2 linked regions of the Desulfitobacterium hafniense DCB-2 genome follow. The protein of the gene in region 1 interacts with the protein of each later gene in a pairwise test. Links are inferred from orthologs where the notes say so. Each region holds a gene or a part of one and is shown on either strand. Other genes may lie near its edges.

The links.
Region 2: the proteins of pcrA (region 1) and lpdA interact in binary tests that used the Escherichia coli proteins (3 or more experiments, as listed by UniProt). The link is inferred for Desulfitobacterium hafniense DCB-2 from one-to-one orthologs.

What each region holds. Positions count from the first base shown.
Region 1 is NC_011830.1:1,606,821-1,615,160, reverse strand. Bases 2,110-5,137 are described here. They hold pcrA (DNA helicase PcrA), read right to left. Parts: upstream 4,744-5,137; coding sequence 2,476-4,743; downstream 2,110-2,475. Other genes in these bases: DHAF_RS07550 (rhodanese-like domain-containing protein), read right to left, coding at 4,981-5,137; DHAF_RS07560 (putative manganese-dependent inorganic diphosphatase), read right to left, coding at 2,110-2,402. Also shown: DHAF_RS07565 (hypothetical protein), read left to right, coding at 299-583; DHAF_RS26665 (hypothetical protein), read left to right, coding at 484-729; more of DHAF_RS07560, read right to left, coding at 768-2,109; more of DHAF_RS07550, read right to left, coding at 5,138-5,877; DHAF_RS07545 (TorD/DmsD family molecular chaperone), read right to left, coding at 5,923-6,591; nrfD (NrfD/PsrC family molybdoenzyme membrane anchor subunit), read right to left, coding at 6,612-7,760; DHAF_RS07535 (4Fe-4S dicluster domain-containing protein), read right to left, coding at 7,773-8,321; respiratory selenite reductase catalytic subunit SrrA, read right to left, coding at 8,321-8,340. UniProt on the Escherichia coli protein: A helicase with DNA-dependent ATPase activity. Unwinds DNA duplexes with 3'-5' polarity. Translocates on single-stranded DNA with 3'-5' polarity. Initiates unwinding more efficiently from a nicked substrate than double-stranded DNA.
Region 2 is NC_011830.1:4,322,806-4,329,677, forward strand. The notes cover bases 673-3,609. They hold lpdA (dihydrolipoyl dehydrogenase), read right to left. Parts: upstream 2,866-3,609; coding sequence 1,480-2,865; downstream 673-1,479. Other genes in these bases: DHAF_RS20320 (NCS2 family permease), read right to left, coding at 673-1,300; DHAF_RS20330 (methyl-accepting chemotaxis protein), read right to left, coding at 2,880-3,609. Also shown: more of DHAF_RS20320, read right to left, coding at 1-672; more of DHAF_RS20330, read right to left, coding at 3,610-4,169; DHAF_RS20335 (DUF1858 domain-containing protein), read right to left, coding at 4,388-4,585; DHAF_RS20340 (glycoside hydrolase family 2 protein), read right to left, coding at 4,863-6,872. UniProt on the Escherichia coli protein: Lipoamide dehydrogenase is a component of the glycine cleavage system as well as of the alpha-ketoacid dehydrogenase complexes.

The DNA of each region.
Region 1 (8,340 bases):
GCGGCGGATGAGTATGCTTTGGGGTGTGCCGCCTTGAGCGAAACTGTCCACCGGACACTTTCGTCGCCAAACCCCGCTGCTATCTGCATGTTAACCGTGACTCCGCTTCGTTAAGAAAGCCTCGTTCACCCGACCGCCCCTCCGCTAAATCCGTTCCCTTTTGTGCCTAAAGCTACGTCTTGCGGGACTTTAGCACTTCTTTTGAGACTTTTGCGAGTCTTTTCTGGAGTCTTTTCTGGGACCCTTTCTGGAGCCTTTTCTATAGCCACCCCTTAAACCTTTCCCAGGATAGCCGACCTTGCCGCCTCAAGCGGCGTCGGTAAAGACGGAAAAAGCGGCCCGGGTCAACAACCTGCCCCATCTTCCCCACAAAGCCCTGCTCACTCAGACCCGCAAAGCTGCCCAAGCATTTTGCTTTACACTAGGGAGCGAATTTAAGCAAGCGGAAACAAAACTTCGCGAAAAGCACGCAGCGGAGTCGGGTTGGAAACAGGACGTTTCCAACCGCCCACTGAGAACAAGTGCGAAAGCAGTGCTTTCGAGGAGCGATTTGGGCGGGCACCCGACGGAGCGGAGAGCTTGAGCGTTAGTTTTGTCCGCGCAGCTTATGGAGCGACCGGTGTAAAGCAAAATCCTGGAGACCTAGCTTTCATGCCTTTCAAAGCAGGCATTCAGCTTTGTATTGTACAGGAGAGGCGCTGCGGGTCACCCTCACAACGCCATCTATAGTCTAACCCGTTAAAGGAACTCAATTCTCCGGGAGCTATTTATTGAAGGAAATATTTCGACAAGGGGGGAACCACCTGCTTCTTCCGGGACAGCACCCCAGGAAGGAAAATGCTCTCCTTGTCCAGGGGTTTATCAAAAGCCTTGGCTATCTCCTCAGGCTTGGCGCCGCTGATGAACAATTCCGTGTTTTCCTCCAAGAGGTCGGTCACCATCAGCATCAGGTAATTCATAGCCCGCTGGCCGCGAATCTCTTCCAGCCTTTGGGATAATTCGGCCCGCAATTGATCCAGACCTTCCAGCCCCATGACACTGAATTGACCGATGCCAACCCGGAGCTCTCCCATAGTAAATTCTTTGAGATCTTCTTCGATCAGCTCATCCACTTGCCGCTCCCCAAGATTGGAAGCTGCCTTGAACATTTGCACCCCAAATTCCTTGGGATCTACTCCGGCGATGCTGGCCAGGTAAGTGGCATTCTCTCTATCGATCTCGGTGCAGGTGGGAGATTTAAAAATAACCGTATCGGATAAAATAGCTCCCAGCATGATTCCTGCGATAGCTTTTTCCGGAACAACATCCCAATCCCGATAGCATTTGGCCACGATGGTGCAGGTGGAGCCCACAGGCTCATTGCGGAAGAGGATTGGCTCTCCGGTTTGGATCCCGCCTACCCGATGGTGATCGACCACCTCAAGAATCTGGGCTTGATCCGTGCCCACGACGGCTTGGCCAAATTCATTGTGATCCACGAGGATCACTTGTTTCCGGCTCAGGCTCAGAAGGTGATAGCGGCTGATCAAGCCGACGACCTTGCCCTGTTCATCCAGGACAGGATAATTGCGGAAACGGGTTTCCAACATCTTCTCTTTGACTTCAGAGATCAGATCATCTTCATTAAAAGCGACGATACCCTCTGTTTTCATGGCATTTTGCACCGGGGCAGTCATGGGCAGGAGCCGGGCCGCCGTAAAAGTATCATAGGGCACAGAGATGACCACGCAATTCTGCTGACGGGCTAAGTCTTCCAGCTCCGGCGCTAAGGTCGCACCCCCCGTAAGAATCAGGGCCGATACCCCTTGGCGGAGAACGCTTTCCTGGGCGGTCTGCCGATCTCCCATCAGGACAATATTGCCATTGCCTACATAAGCTTCCAGAGTCTCATGGCGCATGGCCCCCACATAGACATTCCCTTTAAGATCCTGCTCTGCACTGCCTACCAATAAGCGTCCGTTCAGTGTTCTGATCACGTTTTCCACCGGAATATGCAGGGATTCCAACTCATGATCCGCCATGCTCTCAATGTAAGAACCGGATAAATCACCTACCGTGATCATCCCGATCATTTGCTCGGTATGATCCACCACAGGCAGGGTCTTTTGGTTACTCTCTTTCATAATCTTCCAGGCTTCCAGAAGAGAGGTTCTTGGTTTAACCGCAGGAATAGGACCATTGAGCATATCCTTGACGCGAAGATGAAGATCCTTTAAGAGCTCCGGAGCTTCCACTCCGAAAGCATTTAAGACGAATTCCGTCTCACGGTTGATTTTTCCGGCCCGGTAAGGGATAACATGGTCCATGCCCAGGCGCTGTTTTAAGCGGGCATAGGCAATGGCTGCGCAAATAGAATCGGTATCCGGGTTTCTATGACCTACGACATGGATTTTTTTTGACACGTTGTTCTGTCCTTTCCCATAACGACATGAATATATCAGACTAAAGGTTCTCAATCAAACCAAGCATTCCCAATCAAAGCTTAACAAGCCTGGCATATTCCGCCATAAGCTTCTTGATCTCGCCCCCAAAGACCACGGAAAGTTCAGCCGAACTCCCCTCGCCTTTGATAGCTACAATCACACCTTTGCCAAATTTGGCATGTTCCACTTTTTCTCCCACTTTATAGTCCACCCCGGGGGCATCCTGGACGGGATTGCCAATAGTTCTCTCCCCGGTTCTCCAGGGTGATGGGCCTCCCGAGGGCGTCGCTGCCGGCCTTGCCGCAGCTGAATGGGCCTTCTGGGCCCGGGTGGGCGGGGGATCAATAGGATCCCGGTCCACCAGGACATGGGTGGGAATTTCCTGAAAGAACTCGGAAGGGCGGTTGTATTGAGTTCTTCCGTAAAGCATCCGCTGCTGGGCATAGGCCAGATAGAGACGCTCCCGGGCACGGGTTATGGCCACGTAGCAAAGTCTCCGCTCTTCCGCCAAAAGCACCGGATCAAGCATGGAGCGGCTGCTGGGGAAGATTCCTTCCTCCATCCCGCCCAGGAAAACCACCGGGAATTCCAGCCCTTTGGCACTGTGGATGGTCATCATCACCACAGCATCATCTGCCTGATCCAAAGAGTCGATCTGAGCTACTAAGGACACTTGCTCCAAAAACCCTGTCAGTCCGGGAACCAGGGCATCCTCAATCCCCTCCTGGACCACCGCGGTTTCGTAGTTATCCGCTTTCTCGTCATATTCAGCGGTCACGGATAAAAACTCCCGCAGGTTTTCCAGCCGGGCTTCCGCTTCCGGCGATTTATCACTAACCAGATTATCCCAATATCCGGTCCGTTTTAATACTTCTTCAACCAATTTGGTTACTGAGCTCTCCGCGGCGGCTAAGGCCCTGAGCTCTTGCATCAGGTGGGCAAAAGCCAGCAAAGGTTTCTTGGCCCGTGACTGCAGCTCAGGTATATAGTCGGCCTCCATGATCGCATCCAGAACAGGCATCTCCTGTTCATTGGCATAATCGAGAATCTTTTCTAAAGTGCTCTCTCCCAAGCCCCGCTTGGGAACATTCAAAACCCGGGAAAAGCTCACTTGATCCGCCGGGTTATGAAGAATGCGCAGATAAGCCAGGATATCCTTGATTTCCATCCGTTCGTAGAACTTAAGTCCCGAAAAAATCCGATATGGGATTCCTTCCTTCATAAAGCGTTCTTCAATAACCCGGGATTGAGCATTGGTGCGGTAAAGTACGGCAAACTCATTAAATTTGCGACCTTCCACATTGAGCAGGCGTTGAATGCGCTCACCCATATAACGGGCTTCATCATGCTCATTGTCTGCCACGTAATAGACAATAGGCTGCCCGTCCTCATTTTCCGTCCATAGGGATTTTTCTTTTCTCTCCGTATTGTTCTGAACCACTGAATTGGCGGCCTGGAGAATAGATTTGGTTGAACGGTAATTCTGCTCCAGCTTCAAGGTTTTGGCTTCGGGATAATCCCGTTCAAAATCCAGGATATTCTGCACATCGGCCCCGCGAAACATATAGATGGATTGGTCGTCATCCCCCACCACACAGAGGTTGCGGTATTTCTTAGCCAGAAGATTGACCAAAGCGTATTGGGCATGGTTGGTATCCTGATACTCATCCACAAGAATGTAGCGGAATTTATCCTGATACTGGGACAATACTTCAGGGTTCTCCCGGAACAGCCGGACCGTCAGCATGATGATGTCATCGAAATCCAGAGCATTATTGGCCAGGAGCTTCTTTAGATACAGTTCGTAGACCCGTTCTGCCTTTTGCTCAAAATAATCCTTGGCCCGGCGGGAAAAATCCTCCGGTGTCAGCAGCTTATTCTTGGCATCACTGATCACCGCTTCGATAGCCCGGGGTGCAAATTTCTTCTCATCCAGGTTCAGTTCTTTCATGCAGGATTTGATCAATGCCAGCTGATCCCCACTGTCATAAATGACAAAACTCCGCGAATATCCGGGCAAATAGCCGATCTCGCTTCTTAAAATCCGCACACAAGCAGAGTGAAAGGTTGCTACCCAAAGCCCTCTCCCTTCACTGCCTACCAGGCTGTAGACCCGGTCACGCATTTCCTGGGCTGCTTTATTGGTAAAGGTAATGGCCAGAATGTGCCAGGGCTCAACGCCTTGGGCGATTAAATGGGCGATACGGTAAGTTAAAACCCGTGTTTTCCCGGAGCCTGCCCCTGCTAATATTAATAGGGGACCTTCCCGATGCTCTACCGCTTGGCGCTGAACCGGGTTCAAATCCTCTAAACGATACATCTCACTCCACCTCACTATTCGACTTATTATTATATCATAGGATGGGGAGCTTATTTAAGACTTTCCTGGAGATTTCCTTTCAGCTTAACATGAAACAGGCCGCCGTAGTTGAACGGCGGCCTGTTTAAGCCATAAATGTTACATCGTCATCGTCCAGAGGGATGATAAAAATGATATCCCCATGAGCAACGCTGGCAAAATCATAATTATTACCATGATAATTTTTACTTAGGTTATTTATTCAAACTTATAGTTGCCGCTGGCATCAATGGTAATCTTATTGTCCAGGGTTATTACATTAGTATAGCCTTCAGCCTTCAGATGAGCCTGAGCTACTTTCGCACGGGCGCCTACCGCGCAATGAACCAGGACTAAAGCATCTTTGTTGGGAATGGCTTCCTTCACTTTGGCGATGGTGGCGGCATGATCCACAGTGAATTGATCTCTGACACCGAAATTCAAAGCGCCTTCAATATGTCCGGCATCATATTCACTCTTGTCACGGGCATCGAGGACATAATATTCTTTACCAATCGTTCCTTGCATTTTTGCTACCCAGGCATCCGGCTTAAGCTGCTCGGAGCTGGCAGTAATTTTCGTGGCGCCAAAATAGCCTTTGGCATCAAAAGCAGTCCAGCCGTCAAGGGCAAAAGCATTGACATAGCCTTTGTCTAAGAAAGCTTGAAGATTCTTTTTCGCTCTGCCCCCGGATTTGCAATGAACGAGGACGACGGCGTCTTTAGCTACACCTTGCAGTTTTTCGTCGATAACATCGGTATTGCCGGTGCCAAGGGTGGCATTGGCATCGATGTTGATGGAGCCTTCCAGGGCTTTTTCCAGCTTGATTTCATCAGGAGTTCTTAAGTCGACGATGTAGTAATCCTTGTTAATGGTCCCTTTCATTTTGGCTGACCAATCATCCCAGCCTAAGGTGTTGGACTCTACGGTAGGAGCAGTTGCCGCCGGTTGTTCAGGCTGCGCCGGGGTTTCCGGTTTAGCAGGTTCCTGACTTGCCGGCGGTTGGGCAGGCGTGGTGGATGCGGGTGCAGAGCCGCAGCCGGTAACGAGACTGAGAACAAGCAGCAGAGAGATGACCAGTGTTAAGGCTTTTGATTGTTTTAGATGTTTTAACATTCTTTTTCCCCCTTTTTTATTTAAACTGACTCGTAATGAGCCAATTTAATTCAGAAACCTGGCCGGTTCAATCATTTCCTGCAAAGGTCCATGCTTCTGATCCTGATTCAGGAAAGCTTGGAGAAGGCCTTCTAATTCAGCAAGAGCCGCCATGAAAAGGCGTCCATTGACGGGAAGAGCTTCAATAGCCTTTTGCAGATCCGGCAGCCAGTCGAAATGGTCCCGGCAAAACTGCTTAGCCTCTTTTTCAAAACCGCCCCCCACCAAAAAGGCCAGCAATTCCAAAAGAATGATCAGGTGGTCCGGCATCATCGTGTATTCAGGCGGGATTTCCAGGCCAAAGGATTTAAGAATATGCTGAACATGGTGTGCGGAATCCCCCATCAGGTACCCTTTTTGAGCTTTAAAGGACACTTGAAAGCTTTCATCCCCGGTCCAGGGCTTGTAGATCGATTCAATGGGCGGGGCAAAGGGCTTCTGGACTCCTAAGAAGCAGTGATTATAGGCAGTCACCCACTCCTCATAGGTCAGGGCATCCTGCTTAAATTCGCTTTCTCTGGGCAGCCCTGCTCCTTGACTTAGTTCTTTTACCTGCAGATCGACAAGCCCCTTGCGGACCGCTGCACAGAACTCCTCATCAGGGAAAGTGAAAAACTCTGCCAAAAGCTGCAGCAAATTCTGTAAGGCCTGCCGGGAGGCACAGGTGTTATTCATAGTTACACCTTCATTTTCGTTTAATGATGAGAATCCAGAGAAAGTTTGCTTTCGGCATAATCGAACACCAGGATAATCAAGCCTACAGCCCCTATAATCAGAGACCATTCACTCCAGGTCGGTGCATAAGCATTGAACACATGCACAGCCTTGGCCGCCGCGTCGGTCAATTGCAAGGGCACCACTTGGCCGGCGTAGACAAAGTCCAGTCTGGAAAAGAGCAGGCCAAGCATGGTCAGGATTCCGGCCCAGAAGGATAGCCCCGGTGATGAGAATTTAGATCGATAGAGAATCAGCAAGGGAGCCACAATTCCTACCAAGACTTCCATCAGCCAGAAAGGTACTGCCATCGGACCGGATATCAAGGCTTGAGCGGCCTGAGCCACTGCCTGATTGCCGCTGCCCAGGGATGTGCCTACCTTGATGGCCTGGAAGAGCGCAAAGACAAGCAACCCACCGGCTAAGATCTGACTGAGTGTGCGGGCAAGGTCTTTGCCCTGAGGGTTTTGTGAGAAGGACCCCGGGGATTCTTTTCCGGATAGATAATGAATCATGGTCAGCACCGCAGCACCGGAAACCACTGCCGAAACCACCATATACGCCGGATAATAATACCCGTCCCAAAAGCTGCGGGTGGTAGTGAAACCAAACACTCTGCCTAAATTGATGATGGCGGATAATTTAACGATCAAGGACACATAAGCAATTCCGGTAGCGGCTTTGTGATTGTTTTTCATGGTGAAAAAGAACTCACCGAACAGCAGCACCAGATAGAACCCATAAAAGACTCCCATCCAAAGGATTGGGCTGGACAAATTAGGCGAAAGCAGGAGGTATACCATCTTAAAGGGATTGGACAGCTCCACGGCCAGCACGATGAAAGCGGCAAGCAGCAGGAGTATGGAGGCCAGCAGAGCGCGCTTGGAGAGAACTTCGAATTTCCTGATGCGGAAGACATGGCCTAAGGAACCCACCAGCCCTGTCCCGGTAGCGGCCACGGCAAAGAAGACATAGCCGGAAATCAAGGCTCCCCAGGGAACGTCCGGGCTGACGCCAAAGGCATGTTCCCCGCTGATCAGGTACTTATTGATGGCTCCCGCCACGGCAAAGGCCAACAAAAGAAGAGACACATAGGTCCAAATACTTCGCCGATACTTTCTTTTTTCCATGGGCTCACCTCCTTAAATACGTTTACTCTTGGCATAGTAGATTCTCGGCTTGGTCTGGAGATCAGCCCGGAGTTGGATAAGGTCTTGGTTCTTGAGCAGTTCATGAAGAGGGCTGCCGGGGTCGTCCAGGTCGCCAAAAACGCGCACATCGTTCATACAAGTGGATACGCAGGCTGGTGTTTCCCCATTGACCACATACTCGGCACAGAAGCGGCATTTCTCCGGCACTCCGTGCTCATTGATGACCCGGGCATTATAGGGGCAGGCTACCATACAATATTTACAACCAATGCACTTCTGGGCGTCAATTAAAACAATTCCATCTTCCCGCTTGTAAGTCGCCCCCGTTGGGCAAACCTTTTGACAAGGAGCGTCGTCACAATGCTGACATTGAACGGGGGTAATCAGCCGCTGCACCTTGGGATATTTCCCTGTCTCCTGTTCGATGAGGCTGTTAAACTTCAGAGTTGGCGCTAACCCCCACTGGGTCTGGCAGGCGATTCGGCAGGCATTGCAGCCTGTGCAGCGGTTGGGGTCAATGAACATTACATAGTCAGCCATCATTTCCCCCCCTTTGTAA
Region 2 (6,872 bases), 2.7 Mb from region 1 along the record:
TAAAGCCGGCGGCAATACCATAAGAGATGCTGTAGCAAAAAGCCATGAAGATACCGGCAAAGAAAGCAGGAATGGCTTCGCTTAAATCTCCCCATTTAATCTCCTTAAAGGAAGAAAGCATCATAATACCGACGATGATTAAAGCTGGAGCAGTAGCTACACCAGGAACCGCACTGACCACCGGGGCTAAGAAAGCACTGGCCGCGAAGAGAACGGCGACCACGATGCTGGTTAATCCGGTCCGTCCACCGGCTCCAATACCGGCTGCGCTTTCCACATAAGTGGTTGTGTTGGATGTCCCAAAGAGGGAACCTACCGAAGTAGCGATAGCATCGGCAAAGAGGGCCTTGTCCATTTTGGAGCTGAAGCCTTTGCTGGTTTCCATGGCTTTCAGATCGGCTTCGGAGAAAATTCCTGAACTGCGGCCGGTGCCGATAAAGGTACCAATAGTGTCAAAAACATCAGATAAACTGAAAGCAAAAATTGTGACCAGAACGAGAGGAATCTTAGCCGGATCACTGAAGAGGGAAACAAGTCCGGGATTTCCGAAGGCTGCCATAAACGTTTGCGGCAGTTCAGCAAGAGCACCGCTAAAGCTGATGGAGGAACCCATATGAGTAAGACCTAAAGGAATACCGACCAGAGTTGTCACAATAATACCAATCAAAATAGCGCCTTTAACATTGCGAATAAGCAAAATAACTGTAAGAACGAGGCCTAAAATAGCCAGAAGTACGGAAGGAGAATTTAAAGTAACAAGGGCCGGAACAGCACTGGAGCTTGCGATAACCGTTCCGCCTTCACCCAGTTGAACATAAGTTCCGGGGTCGGAGGTAAAGGAAAGCAAGCCGGCATTCTTAATACCGATATAAGCAATAAAAATACCAATACCGCCGCCAATAGCATTTTGCAGACTTAAAGGAATGGATGTAATAATTTTTTTCCGAATGCTTGTCACTGTGATTAAAATATTAATAAGACCGCATAAGAAAACCATGGCTAATGCTTCTTGCCAAGTAAAGCCAAGACCAAAGACAACTGTAAAAACAAAAAAAGCATTAAGCCCCATACCTGGCGCTTGGGCATAAGGTACATTAGCAACTAGACCCATGACTAATGTTCCGATAACCGCTGCGATAATCGTAGCCAGGAATACTGCACCCCAAGGCATACCCGCTTGAGAAAGCATAGCCGGATTGACCATGATGATGTAGGCCATTGCGAAAAATGTAGTGAGTCCGGCAACGAGCTCAGTGCGGACATTGGAGCCGTTTTCCTTAAGTTTGAAGAAATTTTCCACTCTGATTCCTCCTGTTTTATTGTTATCTTTGCCATTATTCGTCATAAACAGACTTGCAACGGCATTTAATGAATGTATTATACTTTACTTCCGAACATTAGTCTACAGTTTTTTTCTTTCGTTCGGATATTTTCTTGAATCAAGGGGACCTGTCCCCTTGATTCACCTTTGATTCACTACTAGGCCAAATGCAACGGTTTTGCCGAAATCCCATGAGCAGCCTCCATAATGGCCTCCGGCAAAGTGGGATGAGCGTGAATGATCTTAGCCAGATCTTCAGCCTTTATCTTTTTCTCCACGGCCAGCACACATTCCTGAATCAGGCTGCTGGCCTGAGGTCCCATGATACTGGCGCCTATTACAACTCCCTCTTCATCAGCCAACAGCTTCACCAATCCCATGATTTCCCCTAATGCTAAGGCTTTGCCATTGGCGCTGAAAGGGAACTTACTGACCTTATAGTTTTGGCCTGAAGCCTTTAAAGCCTGCTCAGTCTCACCGACAGCGGCAATCTCCGGGTAGGTAAAGATGGCACTGGGTATCGCCCTTCCCTCCATACTAACCTGCTGCCCCGCCATATGCTCAGCTGCCACCATCCCCTGCATGGAGGCTACATGGGCAAGCATCGCCCCACCCACTACATCCCCAAGAGCATACACCTTAGGGACCGAGGTTTGCATCTGAGAGTTGACTTTGATAGCTCCCCGGTCCAGCTCAAGTCCTAAGGCATCCCCATGGATGCCACTGAGACTCGGTCTTCTGCCCGTAGCCAAAAGCACCTGTTGGGCCGGTAATTCCTTCAAGCCCTTCCCATCCTCAACAATAACCACCAAACCCTCTTCCTTAGGTTTGATTTCCCTTACAAAAGCCTTCGTCAAAATCTCCAGCCCGCTTCTTTTCAGCAAAGGAGCTAAGCGTTTGGGTATCTCTTCATCGATATTGGGAAGAAGAGAAGGAAGCATTTCCACCACACTGACCTTGACGCCAAATTCGTGGTAAATGGACGCAAACTCCAAACCAATCACGCCACCGCCGATGACCACCAGGCTATCGGGAAGGGTTTCCTGTTCAAGAAGCTCTTCGCTGGTCACCACTCCCGGGAGGTCCACACCGGGTACAGGAATTTTGGTCGGGATGGATCCCGTGGCCAAAACCAAATTCTCCACATGAAGCTCAACCTTACCCGTTTCGGTCGTGACTTCAATCCGATTGGCCTCTTTTACCTCTCCCCACCCTTTTAGCACAGTAATCTTTTTCGCCTTCATGAGCTGCTCAATGCCGCTTACTAAGGTATTGACCACTTCCTTTTTCCTTGCGGCAATTTGCGGGTAATGAAGCAACGCGCCCCCAAGCTGAATGCCGAATTCTTCGGCATGCTTTATTTCCCGCCATAACTCCGCGCTTTTGACCAAGGTCTTGGTGGGAATGCATCCTTTGTTCAGACAGGTCCCCCCCAAACGCTCTTTCTCAACCAAAACGACGGATAAGCCAAGCTGGGCAGCGCGTAAGGCGCAGACATAGCCCCCGGGACCTCCGCCTAAGATGCCAACCTGATACTGTTCCATTTAGTTCTTCCTCCCTATACCTTAAAACCCGCGACCTGTTCTCTAAGTTCGATAGCCATACTTACCAAACTTTGCGCAGCCTCGGCAATATTCTGCATACTTGCCGCAACCTCAGCCGAAGCCTGCTCGATCTCCCTTGTGGACACTTCGGCTTCCGCCGCGATATATTCTACTTGCTGGGATTGATTGGTGACCCCTTCCATATGAGTTAAGATTTGCTCGCCGGAAGCGGCAATTTCCGAAATATCACTGGACACTTGTTTGGTGGACTTCACAATAATCTCCAAAGCCTGCCGGGCCGCCAAGGTCTGTTGTAAAGAATTCTCCACTTTCGAATCGGCCACTTTCATGGCGTCCACCGTGGCTGTAATGGTTTCCTGAATACCATTGGTGATCTCGGCTACCTCATCGGTAGAGACCGATACCCCTTCCGCTAACTTGCGAATCTCATCAGCTACTACCGCAAAACCCCGGCCATGCTCGCCGGCCCTGGCTGCTTCGATGGCAGCGTTGAGAGCCAAAAGATTGGTCTGACGCGCAATGGAAGCTATGGTCGCCGTAATCGAAACAATTTGCTGGGATTGCTCATCTAAATTCTTGATACGTTCGGAGGCCTCATCCACCGTGGTATTGGTATCCTGCATAGCCTGGACAATTCCCGATAGACCATTCAATCCCTTTTCAGCATTTCCTTGAGAAATGCCTGCTTCCTGGGCCACCGAACGGGCTCGCTCCGCAATAATCTGAATGGTATCCTGCAGGGCCCTGAAGGAATCCATGGCCCGGGAGATAACCGTTCTTTGCTGGGCCATCCCATTGGACATTCCCGCTATATGTTGGCTGACTTCTTCATTCTTAGCCGCTATCTCCTCCGAGTTTGCGGAAAGCTCATCAATGGACTCAACCCATTCATTGGCCATGATTCTGATCTTATGAATAATCTCCCGGAAGTTTTTTGTCATCGCATTAAACGCCTGGGTCACTGCTGCCATTTCCGCACTGGTAACCTGAATTTGCGTATTCAGCTCACCCTCCGCCACCTGCAATATCCCGATTTCCATCTGCTGAATAGGCTTTAAAAAACGATTATAATTCCGAAAAGAAGCCGCTACAGCAATCCCCAAACCCGCTATCAGATACCCCCCGCAAACCACCAACATTTCAAACTGAGGTAGTTTCAGAATAAATTGAATCACCGCGGCTATCACGACAACTGAAGGAATGACAACCTTCAAGGTCTGCCCGATATACTTGAAAAGGCTAACCTGCTTTAAATCCTCGGAGCCATTCATCACAAGGCTCATTGAGATACCCCCTCATAGATCTGGTGATTTTATCCCAGACTTTTCTTATTCTTTTGTCTAAATGATTCTCTTTGAATTTGCTTATTCCTTTTAAATTAACTAAAATTTCTGAATAATTCCAAGGTCTTCCCTCCGGCACGCCTACCTTCTTCCCTACAAAAAGAACCTATTCTGCACAACACAAAATAGGTTCTCCTTTTCCACCTATACTTATCTATTTAATTCGCTGCAATCACCTTGTTCAGCTTCTCTACCAGCTCATCCGGTTTCTTGCCATGGGTAAGTGCTGCTCCTTCAATGCTTTCCATCGTGGATGAAGGGCATCCTAAACAATGCATGCCTAATTCCAGAAAAGTCTGCACCGTCTGAGGATAGCTGCGTAAAACCTGACCTACTGTCATGTCCTTAGTGATCAAAGCCAAAACCTCCTAACTCCCTCTTACAATTCTCACTAAAATGGTCGGATTTATTATAACTTATTTTGCTTACTTGTTCAACTTTTTGGTGTCTTCGTGCCTTCATTCGTGCTGCGAGGCGTCAACGGAGGAAAAAGCGTTTGCTTGGGTTGCGTAGCTTTGCGCACAACGGACCTTCGGGCGTGATCTCCTGAAACCTTCCACCGGAAGGTTTCTTGATCGGAGACTCACGTACTCCATAGCTCCGGAGCTGGTCAACTCAGCTTTCGGCCCGCTTTCAGCCATCAAACAAGATCAGCCTCAGCCAATTGGACTGCTGAACCATATGGACGGCATAGAGGATGTCTTCCCAGCGGAAAGCAGCCACCACCGCCGCGATCAGGAGAATGATACCAGGCACCCACAGAAAAGCGGCATAACCACCGCCAATACGATGGACATCCCGAACCTTGAGAGGGAGGAAAAGAAAGTTAAAGCCCATATAGACCAAGAAAGGCACTGAGCGGGGTATCCCCCAGGCCTGCAAGGCCCACAACACACCCACCGTCCAATTCCAGAAGTACCTTCTTTCCAGCCAAGCCGCCAAGCCTTTGGTATCAGGAGCCCCAGGCAGATGCGGCGCCACCACGCCCACTTGCAGCAAACGCAATAAAGAAAACAAACTGCCCAAAATCACCCATATCAACCAGGGGGATTGCATCCTTATTCCTTCCCATAAGGGCCATTGATTGGGAACCCACTGCGCCCAGGGCACCTCCGTGTTAAAAAGAAGGGCCGTCAGTATACCGGCCAGGGTCATTTGCCGGGTAATCATGGCCAAGCCCTGCCAGAACCACGCCATGCGCAAAGCCCGTTTAGGCTTCTTATTCTGGAGCTCTTTGTACCGCCAGTTCACTGCCGCCAGATTTGACCAGGCTACGATGACCAAAAGAACCGCCCAGATCTTACTGACCCACTTTTCTGCAGGCCATAATCCCCCTCGGCTCCCTTGAGTCCCTTGAGGCTGCTGAATTTCTCCCCAAGGCCCGACCATTGATTCCCCATCGGTCAGATTTAAGCTGAAAGTGGGGACTGGCGCCGTTACAGATTGGACTTCCTGCTCATAGGCTTTTACCAGGGACTGGGAGTTGTATTCCAAACCGATTCCGGAAGTATAAGCCCATACCGAGGGGTGAAGACTGGCTATTTTCGTCCACTCCCCCCACACCCTGGGCTCAGGAAGACGTTGAGCCGGAACCATGGCACTGCCTGGCAGCTCTATCCACAGCCCGATCCCCGCCCGATCTGCTTCCATCAGCCAATACTCATCCGGCTGCTGGCCGAGAAAGTAGATAAGGTTATAACCTTGCTCCTTGCACTCCTTAAGCCAGGCGGCAATATCGCCTTGATTTCTCAGTTCAACCTCTTTTTCCGGAGACAGGGCCAGCCCTTGAATGGGTAATTCCTTCCCATTCAAAAGAAAGATCCCATCCTGATATGCCAAAGATGTAAGCCCTAAAGCAAAGGCAATATCGTCACGATCACCCCGCGAGTTGCTTACAGTCAAATACACTTGATAGAGATAAGGATCTTCCGGACTCCAAAGATGTCCGTCAGGAATCTGAAAAGCCAGGCTCACATTCTGCACAGAACTTTCATCGGAGTGAACTTGAGTTACGGCTTGAGCAATCTCCGCAGAGCCATCAGAAATTATCCCCTGAACAGTCCATGGTCCATATTCGGAAAACCCATGATGACTCAGCTGAAAATCAACTTGAACCCGGGCCATAGTATCTTCCCATGTCACCTGAGTGCGCGGGTTTTCAAGACTGGTCTCCATAACTGCTTGTAAAGCTATGCGCCCGGTAATCCTGCCTTTATCAGGATAACCTGAGCCTAAAAAGGTGGCTTTCTGAGAAGAAGGTGCAGAAAGTTCCAGCAGGAGCAAATTATCCTGACCATGGTTTAAGGCTGTGACAGGAATCTGGATACGCTCGCTCCCCCCCTCGCCGACTATACTGCCAATGCGATGGGCACTTTCCATCCCGTTAAGATAAAGATCACAATGGCCATATACGCCATTGATCTGGAGCATAATGCTGCGGGCATTCCATTCAGCCGGGATTTTAAAGGTTTTCAGCGCCACTTGAAATTCCTTGCTTGAAGGAAGATAGCCGTATTCCCCGCCCGTGATCGGCGAGTCAATCCCCTTTCCTTCCTGCTCCGTTTCCGTAATCCAGGCTTGGCGCAAAGAAGGGTAGATCTTCCACTGCCCTCCCAGGTCCATTTCCCAGCGGTCAGCGCTGGT